DNA from 4 places in the Streptomyces sp. NPDC059875 genome. Region 1 is predicted to be linked to each of the others. Evidence: riboswitches for the same ligand, from Rfam matches in the RefSeq annotation. Region 1 holds a riboswitch; each other region holds the start of a gene.
What was found. Region 1 has a riboswitch for cobalamin ahead of ACFV9D_RS04845 (ABC transporter substrate-binding protein). Riboswitches for the same ligand answer to the same signal wherever they lie in the genome.
Positions count from the first base shown of each region.

Region 1 (7,489 bases):
GCTTGGTCCTCGTCGGAGAGGACGGCCGGCGCCTCGCCCCGGTCGACGAGGTCATCGTCCTCACCGGCTTCCGCCCCGACCTGAGCTTCCTCTCCGAGCTCCGCCTCGGCCTCGACGACCGCCTCCAGGCTCCCGTCGCGCTGGCCCCGCTGATCGACCCCAACCAGCATTCGTGCGGCACCGTCTACCCGCACGGGGTGAAGGAGCTGTCCCACCCGGAGAAGGATGTCTATCTCGTCGGCATGAAGTCCTACGGCCGGGCCCCGACCTTCCTCGCGATGACCGGCTACGAGCAGGTCCGCTCCGTCGTCGCCGCCATCGCCGGCGACCGCGCGGCCGCCGAACGCGTCGAACTGACCCTTCCCGAGACCGGCGTCTGCGGCGGCGCCGGCCTTTTCGACCAGCCCGAGGCCGAGCGGTCGGCCGACGGCGGCTGCTGCTCTGCCCCCGCCACCCTTCAGATCGGCATCGGCGCCCCGACCTCCGCCGGAGGCTGCTGACCACGCCAGGCCGATGTTTGCCGCCCGCGTGGGAATATGTGCTCGATTTCTGTCGTTTTCGCAGCTGAAACGACCTTTGTCGAGCAACCCTTCGGAAGGCCATGCACAGAGTCCGAGCCGCACACTGCGCCCTTGCCGCCACCGTCGTCGCCGCGCTCGTCGGCTGCGCAGCCGTGAGTGGCGGCGTCGATGCGTCCGCCACACCGGCGACACCGGCGACATCGGCGGCGATATCAGAGGCGGCGATATCGGAGGTGACGGCAGCCGCGACATCGCCCGCGCCCTCGTCGCAGGCCCCCGAGCCGGACCCCAGCAAGCGGACCCGTGCCGCGGAGATGGCCATACCGTCGATCGGTGTGGCAGCGCTGACCGTCGTGCCGTACGAGGGCACGACCGACGATCCGGCGGGCACCCGCATCCAGGATCGTGGCGTGGCCGCCAGCCCCTACGGAAAGCGGGGCGGCGTCGGCCCGGGCGAGATCGGCAACTACCTGGTGACCGCCCACCGGCTCTCCGCCGGCGGGCCCCTGCGTGATCTGCCCTCGGTCGACGTGGGCGACTCGGTCTTCGTCACCTTCGGGGACACCGTCTACGAGTACCGGATCACCGAGACGCGGACGACGTCCTTCCGCTCCGCTAGTTCCCTCGCCGAGCAGCGGGCTGCGGTTCCAGGGGCGCCGGGGGAGAAGCCCACCCGGGCCATGATCACGCTCTCCACCTGCGCGACGCCGGAGGACGACGCGGCGGGCAACTTCTGGCGGGACGCCCAGGGCAATCCGGAGCACCGCATCGACAAGATCGGCGTCCTGACCGCGACCCGGCCGGCGTAAGTCGAGGGCGAGGAAAGCGAAGGGACTAGTTCATTGGATGGGAGAAGGAAGCCCCTTCATGGCCTCGCCGCCGCTCACGATAACAGTCACTCGGGGATCAGGTCGCGCAGATTTTCCGGGGTGAGAATCCGCGAGTCCGGGTGCAGACCCTCCGGGCGCTGCAGGCCGATGTAGGTGACGGGACCGTCCGGGACCGTCGTTCCGTCCCACACCGTGATGGCCGCCGGCGTCGTCGTGTTGTCGTCGGCGAGCAGGCCGACGAGGTAGCGCACCGTGAGGGGCGTGCGCTCGACGATGCCGCGGAGCAGCGTCGCGACGGAGACCTGGTTTCCTTCGACCTGGTTGGCCGTCGGATGGCCCTTCAAGTACAGGTGCAGCCAGACGGCGCGCCACCGGCCGTCGTCGCCGCGCACGAACGCCAGCGGCAGCGCGACCCTGCCGGGGCCGCGCAGTTCCGACTTCATGCGTACCGTACGCGCCTCGAAGGGGCGGCCCTGCTGTTCGGCGTCGCGCAGCATGAAGCCGAAGAACGACTCCTCGACCTCCTCGAAGCCCTCCCCCGAGTAGATGTCGACCTGCGGCACGATGAACGTGCAACGGGCGGCTCCCAGGCGCAGGTTGATGAACTCCGAGGCGCCGTCGGACGCATCGGTGATGTCACCCGAGTGCTCGCCTTCGAGTTCGGTGAGGTTCGTGTACGACAGCCAGGACAGGGTCGAGTAGTCGGCGTTCAGCATGAGCGCGGACAGGTCGTAGTCGGTGCTGCGGGCCGTCTGCTTCCAGTGGACGAAGAAGCGCAGCAGTTCACCCTCGACCGGGGTGACGGACCCCCGCGGCAGGACGCCGAGGCCGGCCGCGGTGGCCCGGCCGCTGAGCGGGAGCGCCACGTCGAGCACGTCGGGGTCGATCAACAGGTGGCCGGGGGAGGGGAGTCGGCGGCGGATCTCGTCGTCGAGCGTGGCGATCAGACGGTCGCGCTCGGGCGGCAGCACGGCCCGACGGGTGTCGGAGGCGACCCAGGCGCGGCCCAGGCGGTTGACGAACACCCGGCGTTCGCCCGCCTTCTCGTGTCGGTTGAGGAGGTGTTCCCGTACCGCCAGCACGACGCGGCCGGACACCTTCGGCGCGACCTCCATCGCGGCCGCCACCACGGCGTCGCGTTCGCCCTGGCCGGACGCCATGCGCAGCAGCCGGTCCAGGGAGCGGAACAGCCTGCCCGGCGCGGACTTCAGCAGCTCCGCCGCACCGATGACGTCATGACGGCCGAGCATGTCCTCGACGCGGCTGTCGAAGGAACGGGCCTTCTTCTCGCCCCGGGCGACGGCGAACACCTCGGCGGCATGCGGCCAGCGCGGGTACTCGTGGGGGTGGAGGCGTTCGCCGAGACGCTTCCACGCCTCGCGGTGCACGCCCACGTCGGCGAGCTTGGCGGGGGCGGCGGCGACGACGCTGTCCAGGCCCGCGAGCAGCGCACGGCGGCTCGGGCGGGACAGGGCCCGGAACCGTGTCGGCTCTTGGAGCGTGACATCGCCGTCGGACAGCGCGCAGGCCAGCCGGAGCACATCGGTCACGGTGTCGAGAAGGAGGCCGGCCCCGGCGGACAGACGGGCGCGGTTGACGACGGCGAGGTTCTCCCGGATCGGGACAGCCTCGGGCTGGGGGCCGTCGACGCAGTGGCCGGCGAGCGCGGCCAGGTCACGCAGGTCGTCCTCGCCCAGAGGCGTGGTGCTGCCGGCGAGGGCCAGGTACAGGGCGGTGACCTCGGCGTCCGCGTCGCCGCCCAGGTGAAGGACCGTCAGACGGTCGCCGGCCGCGGCGGTCAGCTCGTCGTGAGCGGCGAGCATCTCGGCGTACGTGTGCCGGTAGTTGCCGTACGTCGGGAGGGTGAGCAGGTCGAGCACGCCGCTCTCGAGCTGGGCGACCGTGCGTTCGTGGGAGGCGTCGTCGCTCAGCGCGTCGGCGATGCACCGCATCCAGAAGTCGAAGGTGTCGGGCACATGGGCGGGGAAGTCGACGAAGTAGACGTTGTGCTGGACGTGGTCCCCGACCATCTCGCGGACCACCCGCAGCGTCCGTACAGCGGTGGCGGTCACCGTGTCGTCGGACAGGCCCGACAGATGGGTCAGCAGTTCCGCCGAGAGTTTGAAGCCCACGGACATGAGCGCGGCATCCAACTGCCGCGCGGCGACCTGGCCTTCCCCGGCAGGCCCGGTGGGGGCGGGGAGGCGGTGCGTGTGGCGGATGACCAGGGGTTCGAGAAGGTGGGCCATCCCCGCATGATCACAGAACCGCGCGGCCCGGTGCACGCGGGTTTCGCACCGGGGCCGAGGGGTCCGGCCCGGCGGATCATGCCCGGCAGCCCGGGCCGGGCCGGCCGTGCGTCAGTCCTCCCGGTCGGCGCGGGGCAGGTGGGTCTTGGCCTCGTCGTAGCCCGCCTCGCCGGCCGGGGCCGCGGGGGCGTACACCAGGTTGAGGACGCCTGTGGCGAAGGTCTCGGCGGAGAGCAGCTTCAGCGGGGTCGGCGTCCCGGCCTCGTCGAACAGTCGCAGGCCCTTGCGTACGGCGATGGGGTGCACCAGCAGGTTGAGCTCGTCCAGCAGCCCGGCGTCGAGGAGCTGCCGCACCAGGGACACCGAGCCGCTGATCGCGATGCGGCTCTCTCCCTGCTCGCTCTTCAGAGCCCTGACCGCGTCGAGGAGGTCGCCCTGGTGCTGCTCGGAGTTCCGCCAGGTCAGATCGAGCGACTGACGGGAGACCACGATCTTCCGCGCGTCGCCGAGAACCTTGGCGAAGGGGGCGTCCTCGCCGCCGGCCGCCTCGCGCTCGGGCCACGCCCCGGCGAAGCTGTCGTACGTCCGGCGCCCCAGGAGGAGCGTGTCCGCCCGGCCCAGGACGGCGTCGACCGCGACGCCCATCTCGTCGTTGAAGTAGGGGAAGTGCCAGGTGTGGGGGTCCTCGACGACGCCGTCGAGCGAGATGAACAGCTGGGAGACGATCTTCCTCATGTGACGCTCCGTGGGGGTTCCGACGATGTGTGCCTTCCGCACGGTAGACGCCGCGACCGCCCGGAACTCATCGCCGGCCGCAGGCGCGCCGGGGGCGTTGTCCGTGGGTTCGGCGCCCCGTCCGTACAGCGACGGATTCCGTGGGTGCGGGCCATGTCACTGGCGCGCATAACGGGACGAAGTGCGACTAAATGGGGTGCCAGTGTTCGGTCCCGAGGGACCCCTTGAACGATCAAAGGAGGGGCGGGTTAGCATATGAGCGCCGCCTAGCTCGAAAGATAAACCTGTGACTGTCAATGATGACTCGTTCACCAACTGGAAGACTCGCGAGGAGATCGCGGAGTCGATGATCCCCATCATCGGGAAGCTGCACCGCGAGCGGGACGTGACCGTCCTGCTGCACAGCCGCTCCTTGGTGAACAAGTCGGTGGTGAGCATCCTCAAGACCCACCGGTTCGCCCGGCAGATCGCCGGTGAGGAACTGTCCGTCACCGAGACGATGCCCTTCCTGCAGGCGCTCGCCGCGCTGGACCTGGGTCCCTCGCAGATCGACATCGGCATGCTCGCCGCGACGTACAAGAACGACGACCACGGTCAGTCGGTGGAGGAGTTCACCGCCGCGGCCGTCGCCGGCGCCACCGGTGCCAACAAGATCGAGCGCGGCGAGGGCCGCGACGTCGTCCTCTACGGCTTCGGCCGCATCGGCCGCCTCGTCGCCCGCCTGCTCATCGAGAAGGCCGGCTCCGGCAACGGCCTGCGCCTGCGCGCCATCGTGGTCCGCGGCGGTGGCGACCAGGACCTGGTCAAGCGCGCCTCGCTGCTGCGCCGCGACTCCATCCACGGTCAGTTCCAGGGCACCATCACGGTGGACGAGGCGACGAGCACGATCGTCGCCAACGGCAACACCATCAAGGTGATCTACGCCAACGACCCCTCCGAGGTCGACTACACGGCGTACGGCATCAAGGACGCCATCCTCATCGACAACACGGGCAAGTGGCGGGACCGCGAGGGCCTGTCGAAGCACCTGCGCCCCGGTATCGACAAGGTCGTCCTGACCGCTCCGGGCAAGGGCGACGTCCCGAACATCGTCCACGGCGTCAACCACGACACGATCAAGCCGGACGAGCAGATCCTGTCCTGCGCCTCCTGCACCACCAACGCGATCGTCCCGCCGCTGAAGGCGATGGCCGACGAGTACGGCGTCCTGCGCGGCCACGTGGAGACCGTCCACTCGTTCACCAACGACCAGAACCTGCTGGACAACTACCACAAGGCCGACCGTCGCGGCCGTTCCGCGCCGCTCAACATGGTCATCACCGAGACCGGAGCCGCGTCGGCCGTCGCCAAGGCGCTGCCCGACCTCAAGGCGCCGATCACCGGCAGCTCGATCCGCGTCCCCGTCCCGGACGTCTCGATCGCCATCCTCAGCCTGCGCCTGGGTCGCGAGACCACCCGCGAGGATGTCCTCGACTACCTCCGCGACGTCTCGCTGCACTCGCCGCTCAAGCGCCAGATCGACTTCACCACCGCCCCCGACGCCGTCTCGATGGACTTCGTCGGCTCGCGCCACGCGTCGATCGTCGACGCCGGCGCCACCAAGGTCGACGGTGACAACGCGATCCTCTACCTCTGGTACGACAACGAGTTCGGCTACTCCTGCCAGGTCATCCGCGTCGTCCAGCACGTGTCCGGGGTCGAGTACCCGACCTACCCGGTGCCCGTGGTCTGACCTCGGCGGTCCGGCACGTCCGGGCCCCGGTGAACGGGGCGGCGGTGGAGTGGTGCGGCAGATCCCGAAAGGGCTCGCGCACCCTCCCACCGCCGCCCCGTCGGCGTTCTGGTAGCTTGCGGTAGCCAGTCGAACTCACGTGCGTGACGCACGCGAGTCAGGGAATCCGGTGCGAATCCGGAGCTGACGCGCAGCGGTGAGGGCGACGGGCGGGGCACGAAGCCACTGGACCGGGGAACCGGTCCGGGAAGGCGCCCCGTCCGGATGACCCCGAGTCCGAAGACCTGCTGGCGGTTCCGTACGAGACGGGCCCCGCGCATGGGCCCTCGACGCCGAGGACGAGCCGTGCCATTCGCCCGTACCCCCCTTCCCTTCGCGCTGCTCGCGTCCGGGGCCCTGCTCCTCACCGGCTGCGCCGGCCCCGCCGACGAGGCCGGGTCCGCACCGTCCGCCTCCGCGCGGACGCTCGAGAACTGCGGCCGCACCGTGGAGATCCCGCCCGGCGGGCCGCGCCGGGCCGTGTCCCTGAACCAGGGCACCACCGAGATCATGCTGTCCCTCGGTCTCGGCGACCGGATGGTGGGGACCGCGACCTGGACCGACCCGGTGATGAAGGGCCTGGAGAAGGCCGCCTCCGGAGTCCCGAGGCTGGCGGAGAACAACCCCTCCTTCGAGAAGGTGCTGGACGCCGAACCCGACTTCGTCGCCGCCTCGTTCGGCTCCACGCTCGGCAAGGGCGGGGTCGCCACCCGCGAGCAGTTCGAGAAGCTCGGCGTCCCCACCTACCTCTCCCCGTCCGACTGCGTGGGCAAGGACAACAGCGATGGTGGCGACGGCAAGCGCACCACACCGCTGGCCATGGACGCCGTTTACGGTGAAGTCCGCGACCTGGCCCGGGTGTTCGGTGTCGAGGAGCGCGGCGAACAGCTGATCACCCGGCTCAAGGGCCGGGTGACGAAGGCCACCGACGGTCTCCGCGCCGCCGACGTCAGCGTCCTCTACTGGTTCTCCGACGCCAAGTCCCCCTACATGGCGGGCTGTTGCGGAGCACCCGGCGTCATCACCCGGGAGACCGGAACGAAGAACGTCTTCGACGACACCACCGAGGAATGGCCACAGATCGGCTGGGAGTCGGTCGCCGACCGCAACCCCGACCTGCTGGTGATCGGCGACCTCACGCGCAAGGCGCAGTCCGGGGAGAGCGCCGCGAAGAAGATCGAGTTCCTGGAGTCCGACCCGGTCACGAAGAACATGGACGCCGTACGCCACAAGCGGTACGTGCTCCTCAGCGGTCAGGCCATGAACCCGACCATCCGCACCGTCGAGGGCATCGAACAGGTCGCCGCCGCCCTGCGCGCGCACGGCCTCACGAAGTGACCGCCGCCCTGCTGCGCATCACGGCCGGATGCGCGGCGCTCCTCC
Region 1 covers NZ_JBHWJZ010000003.1:186,474-193,962, forward strand. Annotated here, with positions in the region: gene ACFV9D_RS04820 (NAD(P)-binding domain-containing protein) at 1-500, shown strand, start outside; gene ACFV9D_RS04825 (sortase domain-bontaining protein) at 602-1,330, shown strand; gene ACFV9D_RS04830 (hypothetical protein) at 1,417-3,600, opposite strand; gene ACFV9D_RS04835 (dihydrofolate reductase family protein) at 3,712-4,335, opposite strand; gene ACFV9D_RS04840 (glyceraldehyde-3-phosphate dehydrogenase) at 4,622-6,067, shown strand; cobalamin riboswitch at 6,177-6,374, shown strand; gene ACFV9D_RS04845 (ABC transporter substrate-binding protein) at 6,386-7,444, shown strand; gene ACFV9D_RS04850 (FecCD family ABC transporter permease) at 7,441-7,489, shown strand, end outside.

Region 2 (7,489 bases), on a different contig from region 1:
GTGCGCCCGTACGAAGTTCTCCGCGGCGGGCTCGTCCAGGGACGCGGCGAGCCGAACGGCGTCGTCGAGCAACCCGATGACGTGCGGGAACGCGTCGCGGAAGAAGCCCGAGATGCGCAGCGTGACGTCGATGCGCGGACGGCCCAGCTCGGCGAGCGGGATCGGCTCCAGACCGTTCACGCGACGCGAGGCGTCGTCCCAGGTGGGGCGGATGCCCAGGAGGGCGAGCGCCTCGGCGACGTCGTCGCCCGCCGTGCGCATCGCGCTCGTCCCCCACAGGGAGAGACCGACGGAGGTCGGCCACTCGCCGTTGTCGGAGCGGTAGCGCTCCAGGAGCGAGTCGGCGAGCGCCTGGCCGGTCTCCCACGCGAGGCGGGAGGGCACGGCCTTGGGGTCGACGGAGTAGAAGTTGCGGCCGGTCGGCAGCACGTTCACCAGGCCGCGCAGCGGCGAACCGGACGGGCCGGCCGGCACGAAGCCGCCGTTCAACGCGTGGACGGCGTGGGTGAGTTCGTCGGTGGTGGCGGCGAGGCGCGGGACGACCTGCTCGCAGGCGAAGCGGAGCACGGCCTGGACGTCGGCGCCGTACGCGGCGGCGACCGCCGGGACCGCTTCCACGGACCAGTCCGCCGCCTCCATCGCCTCAACCAGCGCACGCGCCGTCGCCTCCGCCTCGTCGGCGGTGGTCCGGGTCGCGGCCGACTCGTCCAGGCCCAGGGCCTCGCGCAGACCCGGCAGGGCCTGCGTACCGCCCCAGATCTGGCGGGCGCGCAGGATCGAGAGGACCAGGTTCACGCGCTCGGGACCGGTCGGAGCCCCGCCGAGCACATGCAGACCGTCCCTGATCTGCGCGTCCTTGACCTCGCACAGCCAGCCGTCGACGTGCAGCAGGAAGTCGTCGAAGCCGTCGTCCTCGGGGCGGTCCTCCATCCCCAGGTCGTGGTCGAGCTTCGCCGCCTGGATCAGCGTCCAGATCTGCGCGCGGATCGCGGGCAGCTTGGACGGGTCCATGGAGGAGATCTGCGCGTACTCGTCGAGCAGCTGCTCCAGACGCGCGATGTCGCCGTACGAGTCGGCGCGCGCCATCGGCGGCACCAGGTGGTCGACGAGCGTGGCGTGCACGCGCCGCTTGGCCTGCGTGCCCTCGCCCGGGTCGTTGACCAGGAACGGGTAGATCAGGGGGATGTCACCGAGCGCCGCGTCCGGGCCACAGGCAGCGGACAGGCCGGCGTTCTTGCCGGGCAGCCACTCCAGGTTGCCGTGCTTGCCCAGGTGGACCATCGCGTCCGCACCGAAGCCGCCGTCCTCGGCGCGCGCCGCGATCCAGCGGTAGGCGGCCAGGTAGTGGTGGGACGGCGGGAGATCGGGGTCGTGGTAGATCGCGATCGGGTTCTCGCCGAAGCCGCGCGGCGGCTGGATGAGGATCAGCAGGTTCCCGCGCCGCAGGGCGGCGAGGACGATGTCGCCCTCGGGGTTGCGGGACCGGTCCAGGAACATCTCGCCGGGCGCCGGGCCCCAGTGCTCCTCGACGGACTCCCGCAGCTCGGCCGGGAGCTGCTCGTACCAGCGCTTGTAGTCGGCGGCCGGGATGCGGACGGGGTTCTTCGCCAGCTGCTCCTCGGTGAGCCAGTCCTGGTCGTGGCCGCCGGCCTCGATCAGGGCGTAGATCAGCTCGTCGCCGTCGCCCGACACCAGGCCGGGGATGTCCTCGACCGGGCCGAAATCGTAGCCCTCCTCGCGCAGCCGACGCAGCAGCGCGACGGCGGAGGCGGGGGTGTCCAGGCCGACCGCGTTGCCGATCCGGGAGTGCTTGGTCGGGTACGCGGAGAGGACCAGGGCCAGCTTCTTCTCGGCGTTCGGGATGTGCCGCAGGCGGGCGTGGCGGACGGCGATCCCGGCGACGCGGGCCGCGCGCTCGGTGTCGGCTACGTAGGCCGGCAGGCCGTCCTCGTCGATCTCCTTGAAGGAGAACGGGACGGTGATGAGCCGGCCGTCGAACTCAGGGACGGCGACCTGGCTGGCGGCGTCCAGCGGGGACAGCCCCTCGTCGTTCTCCTCCCAGGCCGCGCGCGAGCCGGTGAGGCAGAGCGCCTGCAGGATCGGTACGTCGAGGGCGGCGAGCGCGCCCGCGTCCCAGGCCTCCTCGTCGCCGCCGGCCTGGGCCTCGGCGGGCTTGGTGCCGCCGGCCGCGAGGACGGTGGTGACGATCGCGTCGGTCTCGCGAAGGCGGTCGAGCAGCTCCGGCTCGGGGGCGCGCAGGGAGGCGACGTACAGCGGCAGCGCGCGGGCGCCGGCGTCCTCGATCGCCTCGCAGAGCGAGCCGATGAAGGCGGTGTTCCCGCTCATGTGGTGGGCGCGGTAGTAGAGCACGGCGACGACGGGGCCGTCCGTGACGCGCGGCTCGCGCTCCAGCGGACCCCAGGTCGGCGCGGCGGCCGGGGCCTCGAAGCCGTGGCCGGTGAGCAGCACGGTGTCGGAGAGGAAACGGGCCAGCTGCTCCAGGTTGGCGGGGCCGCCGTGCGCGAGATAGGCGTGGGCCTCGGTCGCGACGCCGACGGGGACGGTGGACGCCTCCATGAGCTGGGCGTCGGGGGCCTGTTCGCCGGAGAGCACGACCAGCGGACGGCCCGTGGCACGCAGCGCGTCCAGGCCGTCCTCCCAGGCCCGCAGGCCGCCGAGGAGGCGTACGAGAACGAGGTCGGCGCCGTCCAGAAGCCCGGGAAGGTCGTCCAGAGCGAGGCGGGAGGGGTTGGCGAACCGGTACTCGACGGGTCCGCCGGCCGCGCGAGCGCTGAGCAGGTCGGTGTCGGAGTGCGACAGCAACAGAATTCGCATGCGTGCGCAGGCCTTCCTCGGGGTTGTCCGCGCCCCGGGTGGTCGTGTGGACGGCAGGAGTTCCTGACTCACCGGGTCGCTGGTGCGACCTGGCTCACAGTGGCGGGACCGCGCCGGATTCTCACCGGGCTTCCTCCCCGGGGTCCTGGGACCCCATGCCGTTCTGCATAGTAGATCCTGTGCCCCGCGGGCCGGGGGGTTGGCCGGATCACACCCGGTGGTCAGCCGGATTCACGTCGGTATGCTCGCCGCCATGCCGCCCACCCCACCCATCCCGCCCGACCGGGGCGAACCTCTCATACGGGACCGTGGCGACGCCTGCCCCGGGGCGCTCCGACTGCACTCCGCCGACGACGGCCGCCTGGCCCGACTGCGCCTGCCCGCAGGCCTGTTGACGTCTCATCAGGTCGAGGTTCTGGCGTCTGCGGCGGAGGCCCTGGGCGACGGACGGGTCAGTGTCACCTCCCGGGGGAACGTGGAGCTGCGCGGCCTCGGAGAGGGCTGCGGAGCCGAGCTGGCGGAGCTGCTCGCGGAAGCCGGCCTGCTGCCCTCCGCGACCCACGAGCGGATCCGGAACGTGGTGGCCTCGCCGGCCGCCGGACTGGACGGACTCGGCAGCGGAGACGTGCAGTTGTGGGCGCGCGAGCTGGACGCGCTGCTATGCGCGCGGGAGTGGACGGCGGCCCTTTCCGGCCGTTTCCTCTTCGTCCTGGACGACGGCCGTGGGGATGTGGCCGGCCTCGGCGGAGATGTGACCTTGCTCGCAGCGGCGTCCTCGGCGGACGGCGAGGGTACGGACGGGGCCACGGCGCTCCTGCGCGTCGGCGCCCAGTTCTTCCGGGTCGCCGCCACCGACGCCCCCGGCGCCGCGCTCGCCGCCGCCGACGCCTTCCTCGAAGCCGCGCGGGCGGCCGGGAACGGAGCCTGGCGGGTGCGGGAGCTCCCCGAGGGCGTGGAGCCCGACGTGGCCGCGGCCTTGCGCCGAGCGTGCGTCGCCGCACAGTCCATCGACCGCTCGCCCGAACCCGCACAGTCCATCAACCGCTCGCCCGTCGCCGCACAGTCGGTCGCCGGGCGAGCCCCGCACACCCCCTCCGCCGGGCCCCTGCCCGGCGTCGTCGGGCACGACGGCCGGTGGGCGGTCTGCGTCGGCGTGCCGCTCGGGCGGCTGACCGCCGCCCAACTGCGCGCCCTCGCGCCCGACGCGGCCGGGGAACTCCGGCTCACCCCCTGGCGCGGAGCCGTCGTGACCGGATTCGGCGGCCGCGCCGCCGCCGAGGAGCGGCGCGAGGCGCTCGCGGCCGCCGGGCTGATCACCCGCCCCGCCGACCCCTGGACCGGCGTCGGCGCCTGCACCGGCCGGCCCGGCTGCGCGAAGTCCCTCGCCGACGTCCGGGCGGACGCCACCCCGGGCGACGGCGGGCTGCCGGTCCACTTCTCCGGCTGCGAGCGCCGCTGCGGCCACCCGCAGGGCGCCCACGGCACCTGGGTCGACGTCGTCGCCACCGGCGAGGACGCCTACCTCGTGGACGGGCGCCCCACTCCCCGTACAGACCTCCCCTCCGCAGTCGCAGCGGCCCGCGGCCCGTCAACACACACGAGATGAGCGAGAGCAACAGGATGTTCGACTACGAGAAGGACGGCGCGGAGATCTACCGCCAGTCCTTTGCCACGATCCGCGCCGAGGCGGATCTGGCGGGCCTGCCCGCCGACGTCGCCCAGGTCGCGGTGCGGATGATCCACGCCTGCGGCATGACCGACCTCGTACGCGATATCGCCTACTCCCCCCAGGTCGTCTCCCGCGCCCGCGCCGCCCTGCGCGCCGGCGCGCCGATCCTCTGCGACGCGCAGATGGTCGCGAGCGGCGTCACCCGCAAGCGGCTGCCCGCCGACAACGACGTGGTCTGCACCCTCTCCGACCCCTCCGTGCCCGGCCTCGCCGCCGACCTCGGCACCACCCGCAGTGCCGCCGCCATGGAGCTGTGGCGCGACCGCCTCGAAGGCTCCGTCGTCGCCATCGGCAACGCGCCCACCGCGCTCTTCCACCTCCTGGAGATGATCGCCAAGGGCGCGCCCCGACCGGCGGCCGTCCTCGGCATCCCGGTCGGGTTCATCGGCGCCGCCGAGTCCAAGGACGCCCTGGCGGCCCAGACGCTCGGCCTCGACTACCTCGTCGTACGCGGCCGGCGCGGTGGCAGCGCGATGACCGCCGCCGCCATCAACGCCATCGCGACGGAAGCGGAGATCCAGGCATGAGCGGCAAGCTGTACGGGGTCGGCCTCGGGCCCGGCGACCCGAACCTGATGACGGTCGCGGCCGTCAGGGCCATCGAGTCCGCCGACGTCGTCGCGTACCACTCGGCGCGCCACGGCCGTTCCATCGCCCGCTCGATAGCGGCCGAGCACCTCCGCGAGGACCACATCGAAGAGCGGCTGATGTACCCGCTCACGGTGGAGACCACGGACCACCCCGGCGGCTACCGGGGCGCGCTCGACGACTTCTACGAGGAGGCGGCGGCCCGCCTCGCCGCCCACCTGGACGCCGGCCGCACGGTGGCCGTGCTCGCCGAGGGCGACCCGCTCTTCTACGGCTCGTACCAGCACATGCACAAGCGGCTCGCGCACCGCTACGACACCACCGTCATCCCCGGTGTCACCTCGGTCAGCGCGGCCGCCGCCCGGCTCGGCGAGCCGCTGTGCGAGGCGGAGGAGGTCCTGACGATCATCCCCGGCACGCTGCCGGAGGACGAACTGACGGCCCGGCTCGCGGGCACGGACTCGGCGGTCGTGATGAAGCTGGGCCGCACGTTCCCGACCGTGCGGCGCGCCCTGGAGCGGGCGGGCCGGCTCGAGGACGCGCAGTACGTGGAGCGGGCGTTCATGGCCGGCGAGCGGACCTCCGAACTCGCCGAGGTCGACCCGGAGACCGTCCCGTACTTCTCCGTGGCCGTGCTGCCCTCCCGTATCGACCAGCAGGCTCCGGTACGCGAGTGGGGCGAGGTCGTCGTCGTCGGCACCGGCCCGGCGGGCGCGCCCTGGCTGACGCCGGAGTCGCGCGGCGCGCTCGTCAACGCCGACGACCTCGTCGGCTACACCACCTATCTCGACCGGGTTCCGGCGCTGCGCCCCGGCCAGCGCCGGCACGGCTCGGACAACAAGGTCGAGTCCGAGCGCGCCGAGTTCGCCCTCGACCTGGCCCGGCGCGGCCGCCGCGTCGCGGTCGTCTCGGGCGGCGACCCGGGCGTGTTCGCCATGGCGACGGCGGTCCTGGAGGTGGCGTCGGAGGAGCGGTACGCGGACGTTCCCGTACGGGTCCTCCCGGGCGTGACGGCCGCGAACGCGGCGGCGGCCGCGGCGGGGGCGCCTCTGGGCCACGACTACGCGACCATCTCGCTCTCCGACCGCCTCAAGCCCTGGGACGTCATCGCGACCCGGCTGCGGGCGGCGGCGGAGGCGGACCTGGTCCTGGCGCTCTACAACCCGGGGTCGAAGTCCCGTACGCACCAGGTGGCGGCCGCCCGCGACCTGCTCCTCGAACTGCGCTCGCCCGAGACGCCGGTGGTCGTGGCACGGGACGTGGGCGGCCCGGAGCAGTCGGTGCGGGTGGTGACGCTGAAGACGCTGGAGCCGAGCGAGGTCGACATGCGGACGTTGCTGCTGATCGGGTCCTCGCAGACCCGGGCGGTGGAGCGGGCCGACGGCCGGACCATCACGTGGACGCCGCGGCGGTACCCGGAGGCGTGAGGCGGGTCGCCGCGGCGAGGCGGGCGAGGGCGGCGGCCTCCGGGCTGCCCTCCTCGGCGCTGTAGACGTGCACGACCAGGCCCGTCTCGCCCGGCGCGGCGGGCACGTGCAGTGTCTCGAAGTCCAGGCTGAGCAGCCCGACCACCGGATGACGCAGCCGCTTGCGGCCCGCGGCGCACATCAACACCTCACCGCTGTCCCAGATCCGCCGGAACTCCGCGCTGCCCGTGGACAGTTCGGCAATGAGGGCGGTCAGCTCGGCGTCGTCGGGGTAGCGCCCGGCGGCGACGCGCAGCTGACCGACGGCCTCGGCCGCCCGGTCCTCCCACTCGGGGTGGACGTCGCGGGAGGCGGGGTCGAGGAAGAGGTACCGGGCGTTGTTCCGGTCGCGGCGGCCGCCCTGTTCGGCCAGGCCTCCGATCAGTTCGGCGCCCAGGCCGTTCCAGGCCACCACGTCGAGGCGATGGTCCGTCACGAACGCCGGGAACGCGCCGACGGCGTCGAGGACACGCCGCAGCAAGGGGCTGACCCGGGCGGCGGGCGCGGGGCCGCGGCGGGCGGCGGTCGGCCTCTTCGCCAGGGTGTCGAGGTGCGCGCGCTCGGCCACGTCGAGGCCGAGCGCGCGGGCGAGCGCGTCGAGCACCTCGGGCGACGGCTGGGTGGCCCGGCCCTGTTCGAGGCGGACGTAGTAGTCCACGCTGATCCCGGCGAGCTGGGCCAACTCCTCACGGCGCAGCCCGTTCACGCGACGGCGCCGTCCGGCGGCGATCCCGACCTGTTCGGGCGCGACGCGCCCTCGGCGGGCGCGGAGAAAGCCGCCTATGCCTTCGTTCATCCCGTCCATGCGCTCCAGTATGGGTGGCGAGCATGGGTGGCCCTGCCGGTACCAGGACCGGCGATCCGCAGGCTGA
Region 2 covers NZ_JBHWJZ010000014.1:90,636-98,124, reverse strand. Annotated here, with positions in the region: gene cobN (cobaltochelatase subunit CobN) at 1-2,835, opposite strand, end outside; cobalamin riboswitch at 2,872-3,011, opposite strand; gene ACFV9D_RS18975 (cobalamin biosynthesis protein CobG) at 3,077-4,441, shown strand; gene ACFV9D_RS18970 (precorrin-8X methylmutase) at 4,456-5,091, shown strand; gene ACFV9D_RS18965 (precorrin-2 C(20)-methyltransferase) at 5,088-6,578, shown strand; gene ACFV9D_RS18960 (helix-turn-helix domain-containing protein) at 6,544-7,422, opposite strand.
Region 2: another riboswitch for cobalamin. It lies ahead of cobN (cobaltochelatase subunit CobN); the one in region 1 lies ahead of ACFV9D_RS04845 (ABC transporter substrate-binding protein).

Region 3 (7,489 bases), on a different contig from region 1:
CTCCCAGCCCGCCTGGGCCAGTTCGTCCGTGAGTCGCTCCACGTACCAGGATCCGCCGGCCGGGTCGATCACCCGGGACAGATGCGACTCCTCGATGAGGATCGTCGAGGTGTTGCGCGCGATGCGCCGGGCGAACGCGTCCGGCAGGCCGAGCGCGTGGTCGAACGGCAGCACGGTGACGGAATCGGCTCCGCCCACACCGGCGGCCAGGGTGGCGACGGTCGTGCGCAGCATGTTCACCCACGGGTCGCGACGGGTCATCATCACCGGCGAGGTCACGACGTGCTGGACCTGGGCGCCCGCACCGCTCGCCCCGCACACCTCGGCGACCCGGGCCCACAGCCTGCGCGCAGCCCGCAGTTTGGCGATCGTGAGGAACTGATCGGCGGTGGCCGCGTAGCGGAACTCGAGCTGTCCGCAGGCCTGCTCGATGCTCAGGCCCGCGTCGGTGAGCTGCCGCAGGTACGCGACTCCGGTCGCCAGCGAGCAGCCCAGCTCCTGCGCCGCCGAACCGCCGGCCTCGTGGAAGGGAAGCGCGTCGACGGTCAGCGCCCGCAGGCCCGGGTACTCCTCGGCGCAGCGCCGCGCGAGGCCGGCCACGGGCGAGAAGTCGAACGACCGATCCGTGCGGGCTTCGAAGCCGAGCGGATCGGCTCCCAGGTTGCCGCGCGCCGCCTCCTTGGTGACCCCACGCTCCTCGTACAGCCGCAGCAACTCCCGCGCGGCGTCGTCGACCTCGCTCCCCGCGTCGAGGACGACGGGGGCGAGGTCGAGGTAGACGCCGTCGAGGACCCTGCCGAGCGACGACACCGGGATGTCCTGGTCGCCGACGGCCAGCCACAGTGAGGTGACGCCGTTCTCCAGGTCCGCGAGCACTGCGTCGCCGTCGACGGTCGTGTGCCGCTGCCGCACGTCCCAGCCGCCGAGGACGTTCCCTTCGGCACGGCCGGCCCGCACGAAGGGGGCGAAGCCGGGGAAGCCGGGATCGGGTGCGGTGTCGCCGGCCGCGTACAGAGGACGGACGCGGAGTCCGTCCTCCAACGTCGTGGACAGGGCGTCCTCGGCGGCCGTGCCCTCGACGTCCTTGCCCGACTTGCTCAGCACGCCTGCCACCAGGCGTTGCCACTGCTCACGGGTCGCGTCGGGAAATTCGGCGGCGAGGCTGAGCCCGTCGTCGGGAAGGACTGTCATGCTCGGATGCTAGGTCAGGCGAACAAAGGAGCAGCAGTGCGCACGGCTGTGACCTTGCCCTCTCCTGGTTGACCTTGCAGCACCACAGGTATCCGTTCTACGGGACGATCTGGAGGTACCGGGACGTCCGACTCCATCCGCCTGGCCGCGAACGCGGCTCGCGCGTCGGGCCGGGGCACCCGACGGGTGCCCCGGCCCTGGGGAGGCTCCCCGTCAGGACGCGTCCAGCTCGCCGCGGACCGTGCGGGCCGCCGCCACCAGGTTCTCCAGGGAGGCCCGGGTCTCGGGCCAGCCGCGGGTCTTCAGGCCGCAGTCGGGGTTGACCCAGAGCCGTTCGGCGGGGATGGCCTCGAGACCGGTACGGAGCAGCTCGGCCGCCTCCTCGGCGCTCGGGACGCGCGGGGAGTGGATGTCGTACACACCGGGTCCCGCCTCGCGCGGATAGCCGTGCGAGGCCAGCTCCCGGGCGACCTGCATGTGGGAGCGGGTGGCCTCCAGGCTGATCACGTCGGCGTCGAGGTCGTCGATGGCCTGGACGATGTCACCGAACTCCGCGTAGCACATGTGCGTGTGGATCTGCGTGTCCGGCCGTACACCGCTGGTGCTGAGCCGGAACGCCTCCGTCGCCCACGCCAGGTATGCGGCGTGGTCGGCGGCGCGCAGCGGCAGGGTCTCCCGCAGCGCGGGCTCGTCCACCTGGATCACCGAAGTGCCCGCCGCCTCCAGGTCGTTCACCTCGTCGCGCAACGCGAGCGCGACCTGCCGGGCGGTCTCCCGGAGCGGCTGGTCGTCGCGGACGAAGGACCAGGCGAGCATGGTGACCGGGCCCGTGAGCATGCCCTTGACCGGGCGGGAGGTCAGGGACTGCGCGTACGTCGTCCAGCGGACCGTCATCGGTGCGGGGCGGGAGATGTCGCCGGCCAGGATCGGCGGACGGACATAGCGGGTGCCGTACGACTGGACCCAGCCGTGCTGCGTGGCGAGGTAGCCGGTCAGCTGCTCCGCGAAGTACTGGACCATGTCGTTGCGCTCGGGCTCGCCGTGCACGAGGACGTCAAGGCCGCACTTCTCCTGGAAGGAGATCACCTCCTGGATCTCGGCCTTGATGCGCTCCTCGTAGCCGGCCGTGTCGAGCCACCCCGCCCGCAGGTCGGCGCGGGCGGCGCGCAGTTCGCCGGTCTGCGGGAAGGAGCCGATGGTGGTGGTCGGCAGCAGCGGCAGAGCGAGGTGGGTGCGCTGGACGGTGGCCCGCTCGGCGTACGGCTGGGAGCGGCGCGTGTCCGCGTCGGTGACCGCGCCCGTACGGCTGCGCACGGCGGGGTCGCGGGTGAGGGGGGAGTCCGCGCGGGAGGCGAGGTCGGCCCGGTTGGCGGCGAGTTCGGCGGTGATCGCGCCGGTACCGTGGGCCAGGCCCTTGGCGAGGGTGACGATCTCGGCGGTCTTCTGGCGGGCGAAGGCGAGCCAGCGCAGGATCTGCGGTGCGATGTCCCGCTCGGCGGACGCGTCGAGGGGGACGTGCAGCAGGGAGCAGGAGGCCGACACGTCGACCCGGTCGGCGAGGCCGAGCAGGGTCCCGAGGGTGGCGAGGGACTTCGTCAGGTCGTCGACCCAGATGTTGCGGCCGTTGACCACCCCGGCGACCAGACGTTTGCCGGGCAGACCGCCGACGGCGGCGAGGGCGTCCAGATTGGCCGCGGCGGACTCCGTGAAGTCGATCGCGAGTCCCTCGACCGGAGCCTTGGCCAGGACGGGCAGGGCCTTGCCCAGGCGGCCGAAGTAGGAAGCGATCAGCAGCTTCGGCCGGTCCGTGAGGGTGCCGAGTTCACGGTACGCGCGCGTGGCGGCGTTCAGCTCGGCCGGGGTGTGGTCCTGCACCAGGGAGGGCTCGTCGAGCTGTACCCACCGGGCGCCGGCGGCACGCAGGTCGGCGAGGACCTCGGCGTACACCGGAAGCAGCCGGTCGAGCAGCGTCAGCGGGTCGAAGTCCGTGGCCACGCCGGGCGCGGGCTTGGCCAGGAGCAGGTAGGTGACCGGGCCGACCAGGACGGGACGGGCCGTCAGCCCCAGGGCGAGGGCTTCCTTCAGCTCGGCGACCTGCTTGGTGGAGTCCGCCCGGAACACGGTGTCAGGGCCCAGTTCGGGCACCAGGTAGTGGTAGTTGGTGTCGAACCACTTGGTCATCTCGAGCGGGGCGACGTCCTGCGTGCCGCGCGCCATCGCGAAGTACACGTCCATGGGGCATCCCCTGCTCGAGCGAAGTCGAGAGCTCGGGGAAGGATCGGCGGCGACGGCCTCCCGGTGGCGTTCGGGGACCGCGCCGACCATCACGGTCGTGTCCAGTACGTGGTCGTAGTAGGAGAAGTCACCGGTCGGGACTTCGTCGATGCCGGCCCCGGCGAGCTGCTGCCAGGCGGCCCGGCGCAGTTCGGCGGCGGTGGCCCGGAGGGCGTCGGCGGTGACGCGGCCCTTCCAGAAACCCTCGATCGCCTTCTTCAGCTCCCGGTTCTGTCCCTGCCGGGGGTAGCCGTACACGGTGGCCCGTGCTGCCGCTGCTGCGGGTTTGGTGGTCACGGAGATCTCCTTCGCGAGATGAATCCCTGAGATCCCGGAGACGGGACGAGAGCGCGAAGGGGACGTACCGGACGATCGACCTCGCGCGCCATGGGCGCCGGTCCCCGCCTGGTATGTACGCCGACCCGCCCACGAGGTCACCGGAATGTCCGCGCACGAGTCGTTCGCACGCGGGCAACGGGCAGGTCTTCGGACTCGCGGGCACGTCCACCCAAGGGTGGACACCTAGTGGCCGTCGCTTCCCAGACCCGTACCGGATCCAGTGCGTATGACGGCGGTCGTTCCCGCTCACCGCTGCGGGGCAGTCCCGGATTCCCACCGGGTTCCCTCTTACGACGCATCCCGCCTGGCGGACGGGGCGAACCAGCTGCACCGGCCAGCGTAGGGGGCCACTCGGCGCTGGGGCGGGTGATGTTCACGATTCGGATGGTGAGGTGAGACACGCCCCGGACTCGGAGCGGCTCCGCGCTGGAATGCTCTCGGCGCGCGGTCCCGCCGCTCGGTCGAGCGCTCGCCGTGGACGAGAGCAGCAGCACCTTCGTGCCGTACCGGTGGGGGACGCTACGTGAGTGCTCACACCTTCGCGGAGTGTTCGCGTACCGCGATCTCGGCCAGCTTCGTCAGCATCATGCCGTTGCGGACGGCGACGATGTAGTCCACGGGGAGACCGTGCATCCGGGTGCCGGGGCCCCGGAGAGGATGCCAGTCAAGGGTGAAGAGGGTGTTCTCGCCCCAGGGCATCAGCTTCATGGCGATGCGTGCCGCCCCGAAGGGATCCGCCTTCGCTTCCAGCTCCAGGCGCCGCTCCGGTTCGCAGACGCGGACGACGCAGGTGTCGTCGAGGGTCAAGGGGCCGGCACCGACGCGTACCTTCAGTCGTGCGCCCACCTCCGGCCAGTGCGGGTCCGCGGCGAGGACCTGCTGGGTGCCCGTCACCCACTCCCCGTAGCGTTTGCCTTCGGACAGCAGGCGCCAGACCTCGGACGGCGAGCTCAGGATCAGACGGCGGTTCCGGGCCACGCCGATCACGCTCCTTCGGGAGGATGGGCTTGGCCTCCAGCCTTGTACCGTCCGTCCGCCCGCGCAGTCCGACAGGTCCGAACGGAGTGCTCCGGGCATGGGCGGCGAATCCCCTACGGCCACCGGCCCGGGGCCGAATGCATGAATCGTTTTAGGGACCTGGGGGGTGTTGCGACCTGTGGATCGAGTCACGACCGCACACAGCCCAGGGTGTTGCTCCCAACCGGCGTTGATACGATCCAATCGGTAGCGAGTGAAGCGAGTGCAGCGGACGGTCGGGGCCGACGATCGGGACGGAGAGCGCGCCAGGTGAGTCGCACGACACGCACGGGGCGGGGAGCCGGCATCAAGGACGTGGCCCGGGAGGCGGGGGTCTCGGTCGGCACGGTCTCCAATGTGATCAACCGGCCCGATCTCGTCTCCGAGCGCACGCGCCGCCATGTGCGGGACGTCATCGCGCGGCTCGGATACATCCGAAGCGAGTCCGCTCGCCAGCTGCGGGCCGGCCGGAGCCGGATCCTCGCCCTCCTCGTCCTCGACATGGGCAACCCCTTCTTCGTCGACCTGGCCAAGGGCGCCGAGCGGACCGCCCGCGCGGCCGGACTGAGTGTGATGGTCTGCAACAGCGACCAGAGCCCCGCCGCCGAGGCCGAGTACCTCTCCCTCTTCGCCGAGCAGCGGGTGCACGGCGTCCTGGTGACCCCCGCCGACCCCAGTGGGAGCAACCTTCGGGAGTTCCGGCGGCACGGCATCCCCTTCGTGCTCGTGGACCGGGTGGCCGGCGGCGAGGCGGAGTGCTCGGTCTCCGTGGACGACGTCGCGGGCGGCGCGATGGCCGTCCGCCATCTGCTCTCCCTCGGTCACCGCTCGATCGCCTACGTCAGCGGACCGCCCCACCTGCTCCAGGTCCAGGACCGCCGCACCGGCGCGCATCACGCCCTGGCGGAAGCCGGACTGCCCCCGGACGCGCTCCACGAGATCGGCGGCGAGCGACTGGACGTGAACGCCGGCCGGGACGCAGGGGCGCGGCTGCTGGGGGCGGCGGAGCGGCCGACCGCCGTCTTCTGCGCCAACGACCTCCTCGCGCTCGGTGTGCTCCAGTCGATGTACGCGGCCGGCGTCCGGGTGCCGGAGGACATCGCGATCGTCGGGTACGACGACATCGAGTTCGCCGCCGCGGCGGCCGTACCCCTGACCTCGGTTCGGCAGCCCGCCGCCGTGCTCGGCGCGATGGCCACCGACCTGCTGCTCGAGGAGGGCGGAGACGCTGCCGCCGTCGCCGCGCACCGGCACCAACAAGTCGTGCTCCAGCCCGAGTTGGTCGTCCGCGGGTCCACCCTGCTCAGGCGCTGAGCGCGAACCGGCCGCCGGAGAACGGCGCGTCCGACCTCCTGATCCCCAAGAGCGGGCGCCCTCATGGTCGTTCTCCGTGCCGAACGGGGTTCGGGATTCTGCCGAATGTCGGCCCGACGCATTGACGCGCATGATGTTCGACTTTACGGTCCCGTTCGAAGTGACGAGCGTCATTCGATATCTCGAACAAAAGGTCTGCCTCGCCTCCGGAAGGGAACCGCATGTCCCACCCGACCGCCCGCTTCACCCTCGATCCGGACTTCACCGTCGGGGCCGTCGACGCCCGGCTGTTCGGCTCCTTCGTCGAGCACCTCGGCCGCTGCGTCCACACCGGCATCCACGAACCCGGCCACCCCGCCGCCGACGAGGACGGACTGCGCACCGACGTGCTGGAGCTCGTACGCGAGCTCGGCGTCACCGCCGTCCGCTACCCCGGCGGGAACTTCGTCTCGGGCTACAGGTGGGAGGACGGCGTCGGCCCGGTCGAGGAGCGGCCCCGCCGTCTCGACCTCGCCTGGCGGTCCACCGAGACCAACCGCTTCGGGCTCGCCGAGTTCATCGCCTTCCTCCGGAAGATCGGCCCGCGGGCCGAGCCGATGATGGCGATCAACCTCGGCACCCGGGGGGTCGCCGAAGCAGTCGACCTCCTGGAGTACGCCAACCACCCGTCCGGCACGGAGCTCTCCGACCGCCGGATCGCACACGGCGACAAGGACCCCTTCGGGATCCGGCTGTGGTGTCTCGGCAACGAGATGGACGGCCCGTGGCAGACCGGTCACAAGACCGCCGAGGAGTACGGACGGCTCGCCTCCGCGACCGCACGTGCCATGCGTCAGTACGACCCCGGACTCGAACTCGTCGCCTGCGGCAGCTCGAGCCGGGCGATGGACACCTTCGCCGCCTGGGAGGCGACCGTCCTGGCGGAGACGTACGAGGACGTCGACCACATCTCGCTGCACGCCTACTACGAGGAGGTGGACGGCGACCGCGACTCCTTCCTCGCCTCCGCCGTCGACATGGAGGCCTCCATCGATGCGGTCGTCGCCACCTGCGACCACATCGGCGCCCGACTGAAATCCGAGAAGAAGATCACGCTCTCCTTCGACGAGTGGAACGTCTGGTACCAGCGCCGGCCCAACCCGCACCCCGTCGAGGACTGGCAGGAGGCGCCCCGCATCCTGGAGGACGTCTATACCGTCACCGACGCCGTCGTCCTCGGCTCGCTCCTCATCGCCCTGCTGCGCCACGCCGACCGGGTGGCCGTCGCCTGCCTCGCCCAGCTCGTCAACGTGATCGCCCCGATCATGACCGAACCCGGCGGGGCGGCCTGGCGGCAGACCACCTTCTTCCCGTT
Region 3 covers NZ_JBHWJZ010000001.1:20,700-28,188, reverse strand. Annotated here, with positions in the region: gene ACFV9D_RS00100 (methylmalonyl-CoA mutase family protein) at 1-1,191, opposite strand, end outside; gene metE (5-methyltetrahydropteroyltriglutamate--homocysteine S-methyltransferase) at 1,405-3,762, opposite strand; cobalamin riboswitch at 3,925-4,145, opposite strand; gene ACFV9D_RS00090 (SRPBCC family protein) at 4,336-4,782, opposite strand; gene ACFV9D_RS00085 (LacI family DNA-binding transcriptional regulator) at 5,092-6,135, shown strand; gene ACFV9D_RS00080 (alpha-N-arabinofuranosidase) at 6,357-7,489, shown strand, end outside.
Region 3: another riboswitch for cobalamin. It lies ahead of metE (5-methyltetrahydropteroyltriglutamate--homocysteine S-methyltransferase); the one in region 1 lies ahead of ACFV9D_RS04845 (ABC transporter substrate-binding protein).

Region 4 (7,489 bases), on a different contig from region 1:
CGCCTCACGGGTCTGCGCGTCCCACACGCCGAGCTTCTTCAGCTCGTCGACCAGGTACGAGTTGACCTGGAGGAACTCGCCGGAGAGCGTCTCGCGCTTGAACAGGTTGGAGACCTGCGGCTCGATGCACTCGTACACGCCCGCGATCGAGGCGATGGTCGCCGTCGGCGCGATGGCGAGGAGCAGGCTGTTGCGCATGCCGACGGCGGCGATCCGCTCGCGCAGCGCGGCCCAGCGCTCCGGCCAGTTCAGCTCGACGTCGTAGTGGTCGGGGTGCAGGACACCGCGCGCGGCGCGGGTCTTGTCCCAGGCCGGCACCGGGCCGTTGCGCTCGGCGAGGTCGGCGGACGCCTCGTACGCGGCGAGCATGATCCGCTCGGCGATCCGGGTGGACAGCGCGCGCGCCTCGGGGGAGTCGAAGGGCAGCTTCAGCTGGAAGAAGACGTCCTGGAGGCCCATCGCGCCCAGGCCCACCGGGCGCCAGCGGGCGTTGGAGCGCCCGGCCTGCTCGGTCGGGTAGAAGTTGATGTCCACGACCCGGTCGAGGAACGTGACGGCCGTACGGACGGTCGCGTCGAGCCGCTCCCAGTCGATGTCCGAACCGACGACGAACGCCCCGAGGTTGACCGAGCCCAGGTTACAGACCGCGGTCTCGCCGTCGTCCGTGACCTCCAGGATCTCCGTGCAGAGGTTGGAGGAGTGGACCGTGTGGCCCGGCTCGGCGGTCTGGTTGGCCGTGCGGTTGGAGGCGTCCTTGAAGGTCATCCAGCCGTTGCCGGTCTGGGCCAGCGTCCGCATCATCCGGCCGTACAGGTCACGGGCCGGCATGCTCTTGCGGGCCAGGCCGGCAGCCTCCGCCTTGCGGTACGCGGCGTCGAACTCCTCGCCCCACAGGTCGACCAGCTCGGGCACGTCGGCCGGGGAGAACAGCGACCACTCGGCGTCGGCGTTGACCCGGCGCATGAACTCGTCCGGGATCCAGTGCGCGAGGTTCAGGTTGTGCGTACGCCGGGCGTCCTCACCGGTGTTGTCGCGCAGCTCCAGGAACTCCTCGATGTCCGCGTGCCAGGTCTCCAGGTAGACCGCGGCCGCGCCCTTGCGCCGGCCGCCCTGGTTCACGGCCGCCACCGAGGCGTCCAGGGTCTTCAGGAACGGCACGATGCCGTTGGAGTGCCCGTTGGTGCCCCGGATCAGGGAACCGCGGGCGCGGATACGGGAGTACGAGAGCCCGATGCCGCCGGCGTGCTTCGACAGGCGCGCGACCTGGTGGTAGCGGTCGTAGATCGAGTCCAGCTCGTCGAGCGGGGAGTCCAGCAGGTAGCAGGACGACATCTGCGGGTGGCGGGTGCCGGAGTTGAAGAGCGTGGGGGAGGAGGGCAGGTAGTCGAGCCGGCTCATCAGCCCGTACAGCGCCGCGACCTCGTCCAGCGCGCGCACGCTGTCGTCCTCGGCGAGGCCGCAGGCGACGCGCAGCATGAAGTGCTGCGGGGTCTCGATCACCTTGCGGGTGATCGGGTGGCGCAGCAGATAGCGCGAGTAGAGGGTGCGCAGACCGAAGTAGCCGAAGCGGTCGTCGCCCGCGGCGTCGATCAGCGAGTCGAGCCGGTCGGCGTGCAGGGCGACGAACTCGGCCGTGCGGTCGGCGATCAGGCCCTCGTGGTGGCCCACGGCGACCGAGGCGGAGAAGCACACCGCGCCCTGGTCGGCCGCCTCGTCGGCGATGGTGATCGTCAGGAGCCGGGCGGCGAGCCGGGAGTACGCGGGGTCCTCGGCGATCAGACCGGCGGCCGCCTCGGTGGCCAGCTCGCGCAGCTCGGCCTCGTCCGAACCGGCGTTGCGGCCGCGGAGCGCCGCCGCGGCGACCTTGCCGGGGTCGGTGTCGGTGAGGTCGGCGGTGAGGTCGGTCAGGGTCCGCAGAAGCACGGTCCCGGGTCCGTCGCTCTCGTTACCGTCGCTCTCGATCGCTGCGGCCGGATCGGCGGGCGCGATGGTCACGTGGGGGCTCTCCCTCGCTCGGCTCGGGGCCGGCGGGGGAGGCGGGCAGCGGGCACCCGTACGCAGGGGTGCGCCGCGCCACGGCCCACTCCGCGAGGCCCGGACGTCTGTGGCACCCGGAACGGACGGACCGGGTGCGCTGTCCGCAGGTCTTCGGACTCGGCCGGCGCACAAGCACGCCGAAACCACACCGTTGCGGGACAGTTCCGGATTTCCACCGGATTCCCCTGCAAGGACAGCGAGCACGAGCATACATGTGGGGGGCGCTCCTCGAAGCACCCCCCACATGTTGTGTCGTTGGGTTCAGAGTTCCATGCTGTAGGTGAGTAGCGGATCCATGTCCGGAATCGGCTTCCAGTCCCTTTCGGGGGTGCGGACGAAGCCCATCCGCTCGTAGATCCGGTGCGCCGAGGCCATGCGGGGCTGGGTCGACAGCACCATGCGCCGGCACCCCTCGATCTCCCGCGCCTGCTCCACACAGGCCCGTACGAGCGCCTCGCCGACGCCCCGCCCCCGCGCGTCCTTCGCCACGGCGAGCATCCGGAACTCGGCCTCGCCCTCGCGCGCGATGTCGGCCCACTCCTCGTCGCCCAGGGCGAAGGTGACCCCGCCGAGCACGGTGCCGGCGCGGTCCACCGCCACCAGCACCTCCGCCTCGGCGACCCGCCGGGCCACGTCCCGCAGCAGATGCAGATAGTCGTCGTCCTCGCCGAAGTCGAGGTGTCCGTCGTCCAGATAGGCGCGTGCGGTGAGGTCGCCGAGGGCCTCGTACTCCTCGGGTCGTACCGTCCTGATGGTGAAGTCCATGCGGCGCAGTCTGCCCCAGGGGTACGGCGAAGGGCCCGGGATTTCCGTTCGGAATCCCGGGCCCCGCGCTGTGCTCCTCGGCGTCAGTGCGAGCCGGCGCCGACCTTCGGCAGCTCGGTCCGGACTCCCGCGTCGCCCGCGTCCGCCGTGTAGTCCGACGGCGAGGTCTCGTCCACACCGTCCGGCGCCTTCACGGCCTTCAGGACGAAGGTCAGGACGACGGTGACGACCACGTTGATGACGAAGGCGGTGAGGCCGATGTAGCCGATCTCGCCGATGCCCGGGATCTCGGCGGACGAGCCGCCGAAGTGCTTCTGGGTCGGGCTGGCCACGCCGTACGCCGCCGCCGTGCCGTAGACCATGCCGACGGCCCAGCCGGCGAGCAGCGCCCAGCGGTGGAACCAGCGGGTGAACAGACCGCCGACCAGCGCCGGGAGGGTCTGCAGGATCCAGATGCCGCCGAGCAGCTGGAAGTTGATCGCGACCGTCTTGTCCATGGTGAGGACGAAGGCGAGCGCGCCGACCTTCACCAGGAGCGACACCAGCTTGGACACCTTGGTCTCCTGCTCCGGAGTGGCGTCCGGCTTCAGGAAGTCCTTGTAGATGTTGCGGGTGAAGAGGTTGGCGGCGGCGATCGACATGATCGCGGCGGGCACCAGCGCGCCGATGCCGATGGCGGCGAAGGCCACGCCCGCGAACCAGTCCGGGAACATGTTCTCGAACAGCTGCGGGATCGCGAGCTGGCCGTTGGTCACCTTCACGCCGGCGGCGATCGCCATGAAGCCGAGCAGCGCCAGCAGGCCCAGCATCAGCGAGTACAGCGGCAGGATCGTGGTGTTGCGGCGGATCACGTCACGGCTGCGCGAGGAGAGCGTCGCCGTGATCGAGTGCGGGTACATGAAGAGCGCCAGCGCCGAGCCGAGCGCGAGCGTCGCATAACCCCACTGGCCCATCTCGCCCGGCACCAGCGCGCCGCGCGGCTTGTCGGTCGCCGGGTTGATCGTCGCGTACGCCTCGCCGGCCTTGGCGAAGATCTCGTCGAAGCCGCCCAGCTTGATCGGGATGTAGATGATCGCCACCGCGATGACGATGTAGATCAGCGTGTCCTTGACGAAGGCGATGAGCGCCGGTGCGCGCAGACCCGAGGAGTAGGTGTACGCCGCGAGGACACCGAAGGCGATCAGCAGCGGCAGGTCCTTGATGAACCAGTGCGTGTTCTCGCCGCCGCCCACGCCCATCACGTCCAGGACGGCCTGGATGCCGACCAGCTGGAGCGCGATGTACGGCATGGTGGCGAGGATGCCGGTGACGGCGACCGCCAGCGACAGGCCCTTGGAGCCGAAGCGGCCGCGGACGAAGTCGGAGGTGGTGACGTAGCCGTGCTTGTGCGACACCGACCAGAGGCGGGGCAGGAAGGTGAAGATCAGCGGGTACACGAGGATCGTGTACGGGACGGCGAAGAAGCCGGCCGCGCCCGCCGCGTAGATGGCCGCCGGGACGGCGACGAAGGTGTACGCGGTGTAGAGGTCGCCGCCGAGCAGGAACCAGGTCACCCAGGTGCCGAACGACCGGCCGCCCAGGCCCCATTCGTCGAGGCTGTTCTCGTTCTCGGCCCTGCGCCAGCGCGAGGCGAGGAAGCCCATGACCGTGACGGCCAGGAAGAAGAAGATGAAGACGGCGAGTGCGACGCCGTTCACGCCGTCCTTCACTTCGACGCACCCCCCTTGCGGGCGCGCTGGTCACGCTGCCACAGCTGATAGGCGACCATGGTGAGCGCGGTCGAGATCACGACCCAGGCCATCTGGTACCAGTAGAAGAACGGGATGCCGATGAAGGTCGGCTCGACCTTGGCGTAGGAACTCACCCAGAGCATCGCCACGAACGGCGCGATCAGGCAGAGCGCCACCACGACCCGCACGGGTGTGACGGTTGGTTGTCTTCCCTGCGTTTCTTCCGACATACGACGGAACCGTCCCCTCGCTGATCACCTGTGTAATGCGCAGGAAATCTAGGGGACGGTTCCGCTCTATGGAACCCCCGTCCGAATAACGGACGGACGTGATGGGCCTTTTGTCAGCCGTTGGGCCGCTTGAGTCGCGCAACGAACTTGTATCGGTCGCCGCGGTACACCGAGCGCACCCATTCGACCGGCTCGCCCTGCGCGTCCAGCGAGTGGCGGGAGAGCATCAGCATCGGCAGGCCCACGTCCGTACCGAGCAGGCCGGCCTCGCGCGGGGTGGCGAGGGAGGTCTCGATGGTCTCCTCCGCCTCGGCGAGGTGCACGTCGTACACCTCGGCGAGCGCCGTGTAGAGCGAGGTGTACTTCACCAGTGAACGGCGCAGCGCGGGGAAGCGCTTGGCCGACAGGTGCGTGGTCTCGATGGCCATCGGCTCGCCGCTCGCGAGCCGCAGTCGCTCGATCCGCAGCACGCGCCCGCCGGGCGAGATGTCGAGCAGGCCGGCGAGCGTGTCGTCGGCGGTGACGTACCCGATGTCGAGCAGTTGCGAGGTGGGCTCCAGGCCCTGGGCCCGCATGTCCTCGGTGTACGAGGTGAGCTGGAGCGCCTGCGAGACCTTGGGCTTGGCCACGAACGTGCCCTTGCCCTGGATCCGTTCCAGCCGGCCCTCGACGACCAGCTCCTGCAGGGCCTGGCGCACGGTGGTGCGCGAGGTGTCGAACTCGGCGGCGAGCGTGCGCTCCGGCGGGACCGGTGTGCCGGGCGGCAGGGTCTCCGTCATGTCGAGCAAGTGCCGCTTCAGTCGGTAGTACTTGGGCACGCGCGCGGTGCGGGTGGTGACCCCGCTGTCCTTCTCCGTGCCGCCCGCGTCCGTGGCCATGGCCTGCCTTCCCGACTCCTGTGCTGCTGCCGTCACCGGCTCCTCCGTCTGTCGCGGCTCACATGGTGGCACGGACCGGTCACGGGTCGTCGCCCTCCCTCAGGTGTCGGTCCGATAACGGACGCGACTGCCCTTCTTATACACCCTTGACACCCCTAAAGGTCTAGGCCAAGCTCCGGGTACTGGTCTAAACCATTAAAGACCAGGTCCCAGCCCCACGAGCACTACTCGACGTATGTCTTCGCGCGGTGGGGGGGTTGCAGGCATCCCTGAGGAGGGTGGCGTGAAGCGCAAGCTCATCGCGGCGATCGGCGTCGCGGGCATCATGGTCAGCATCGCCGCGTGCGGTTCCGACAAGAGCGGGGACAACGCCGGCGGCGACGCCAAGGAGCTCACCGTCTGGCTGACGGTCGACGCCCAGAACAACTGGCCCGAGCTGGTCAAGGCCGCCGACGACGCGGTGACCAAGAAGCACCCGGGCGTCAAGATCAAGCACGAGTACTACGGCTGGCCGGACAAGAACACCAAGCTCGACGCGGTGCTCGCCACGGACAAGGCCCCGGACGTTGTCGAGATGGGCAACTCCGAGATGATCAGCTACATGGCCAAGGGCGCCTTCGCCGAGGTCGACGCCTCGAAGTTCGACAACTCGGACAAGTGGCTCGACGCCCTCAAGGACTCGGTCACCTACAACGGCAAGACCTACGGTGTCCCCTACTACGCCGGTGGCCGTGTGGGCACCTGGCGCAAGGACATCGCCGCCGAGGTCGGCGTCAAGGCCGCCCCGAAGACCTGGGCCGAGCTGACCGCCGCGCTCGACGCCATCCAGAAGAAGAAGGGCGACAAGTTCAGCGCCTGGTACCAGCCGTCGCCGGACTGGTACGCCGCGATGTCCTTCGTCTTCGACGCCGGCGGCTCCATCGCCAAGCAGGAGGGCGAGACCTGGAAGTCGAACCTCTCCTCGCCGGAGTCCGTCAAGGGCCTGAACGAGTACAAGAGCATCCTCGACACGTACATGCACGGCGACAAGACCAAGGACGAGGCCGACCGCCCGGTCGTCTTCGGCCAGGGCAACGCCGCCACGATGTTCGCCGCCGGCTGGGAGGGCGCCACCGCCGCCGACCCGAAGAGCGACAAGGTCGGCGGGCTGCTGGACAAGCTCGAGAACTTCGTGATGCCCGGCCCGTCCGGCAAGAACCTCCCCGTCTTCCTGGGCGGCTCGGACCTGGCCATCCCGGTCAAGTCCAAGGCGCAGGGCCTCGCGGCCGAGTGGATCAACGCCTACACCGGCGCCGAGGGCCAGAAGGGCCTCGTCGCCAAGGGCAACCTGCCCAACAACAAGGCGGACCTCGCCCCGCTGAAGTCCGACCCGGCCACCACCGTCGCGGCCACCGCCGCCGAGTCCAGCTGGTTCGTCCCGACCGCTCCGGGCTGGGGCCAGGTCGAGAAGGCCCAGATCCTCAAGACGATGCTGATCGACATCGCCAACGGCAAGAAGTCGGTCGAGGCCGCCGCCAAGGACGCGGACACCGCGATCGACAAGGTCATCAACACCAAGTGACCTATGGGCAGGGCCCCGTCACCCCGGCGAGTGAGCCGAGCCTCAAATAGGGGCGACGGGGCCCTGCTTCCCGTACCACGAGAGGGATCGCTGAGGAGCACGGGATGAGTGCCGCAGACACAACCACCGCGAAGGTGCCGCCGGTGCGGCAATCGCCACCATCCGGCCCGGGGGCCGGTGCCCCGAAGCCGGGGAAGAAGCCCACCAACGGCGGAGGAGGAGTCCCCTGGCTCCTGCTCGCGCCGTGCCTGCTCGTCCTGCTCCTGGTGCTCGGCTATCCGCTGGTGC
Region 4 covers NZ_JBHWJZ010000002.1:72,461-79,949, forward strand. Annotated here, with positions in the region: gene ACFV9D_RS02285 (ribonucleoside-diphosphate reductase subunit alpha) at 1-1,995, opposite strand, end outside; cobalamin riboswitch at 2,122-2,254, opposite strand; gene ACFV9D_RS02290 (GNAT family N-acetyltransferase) at 2,299-2,802, opposite strand; gene mctP (monocarboxylate uptake permease MctP) at 2,886-4,511, opposite strand; gene ACFV9D_RS02300 (DUF3311 domain-containing protein) at 4,508-4,762, opposite strand; gene ACFV9D_RS02305 (GntR family transcriptional regulator) at 4,876-5,640, opposite strand; gene ACFV9D_RS02310 (extracellular solute-binding protein) at 5,924-7,201, shown strand; gene ACFV9D_RS02315 (carbohydrate ABC transporter permease) at 7,306-7,489, shown strand, end outside.
Region 4: another riboswitch for cobalamin. It lies ahead of ACFV9D_RS02285 (ribonucleoside-diphosphate reductase subunit alpha); the one in region 1 lies ahead of ACFV9D_RS04845 (ABC transporter substrate-binding protein).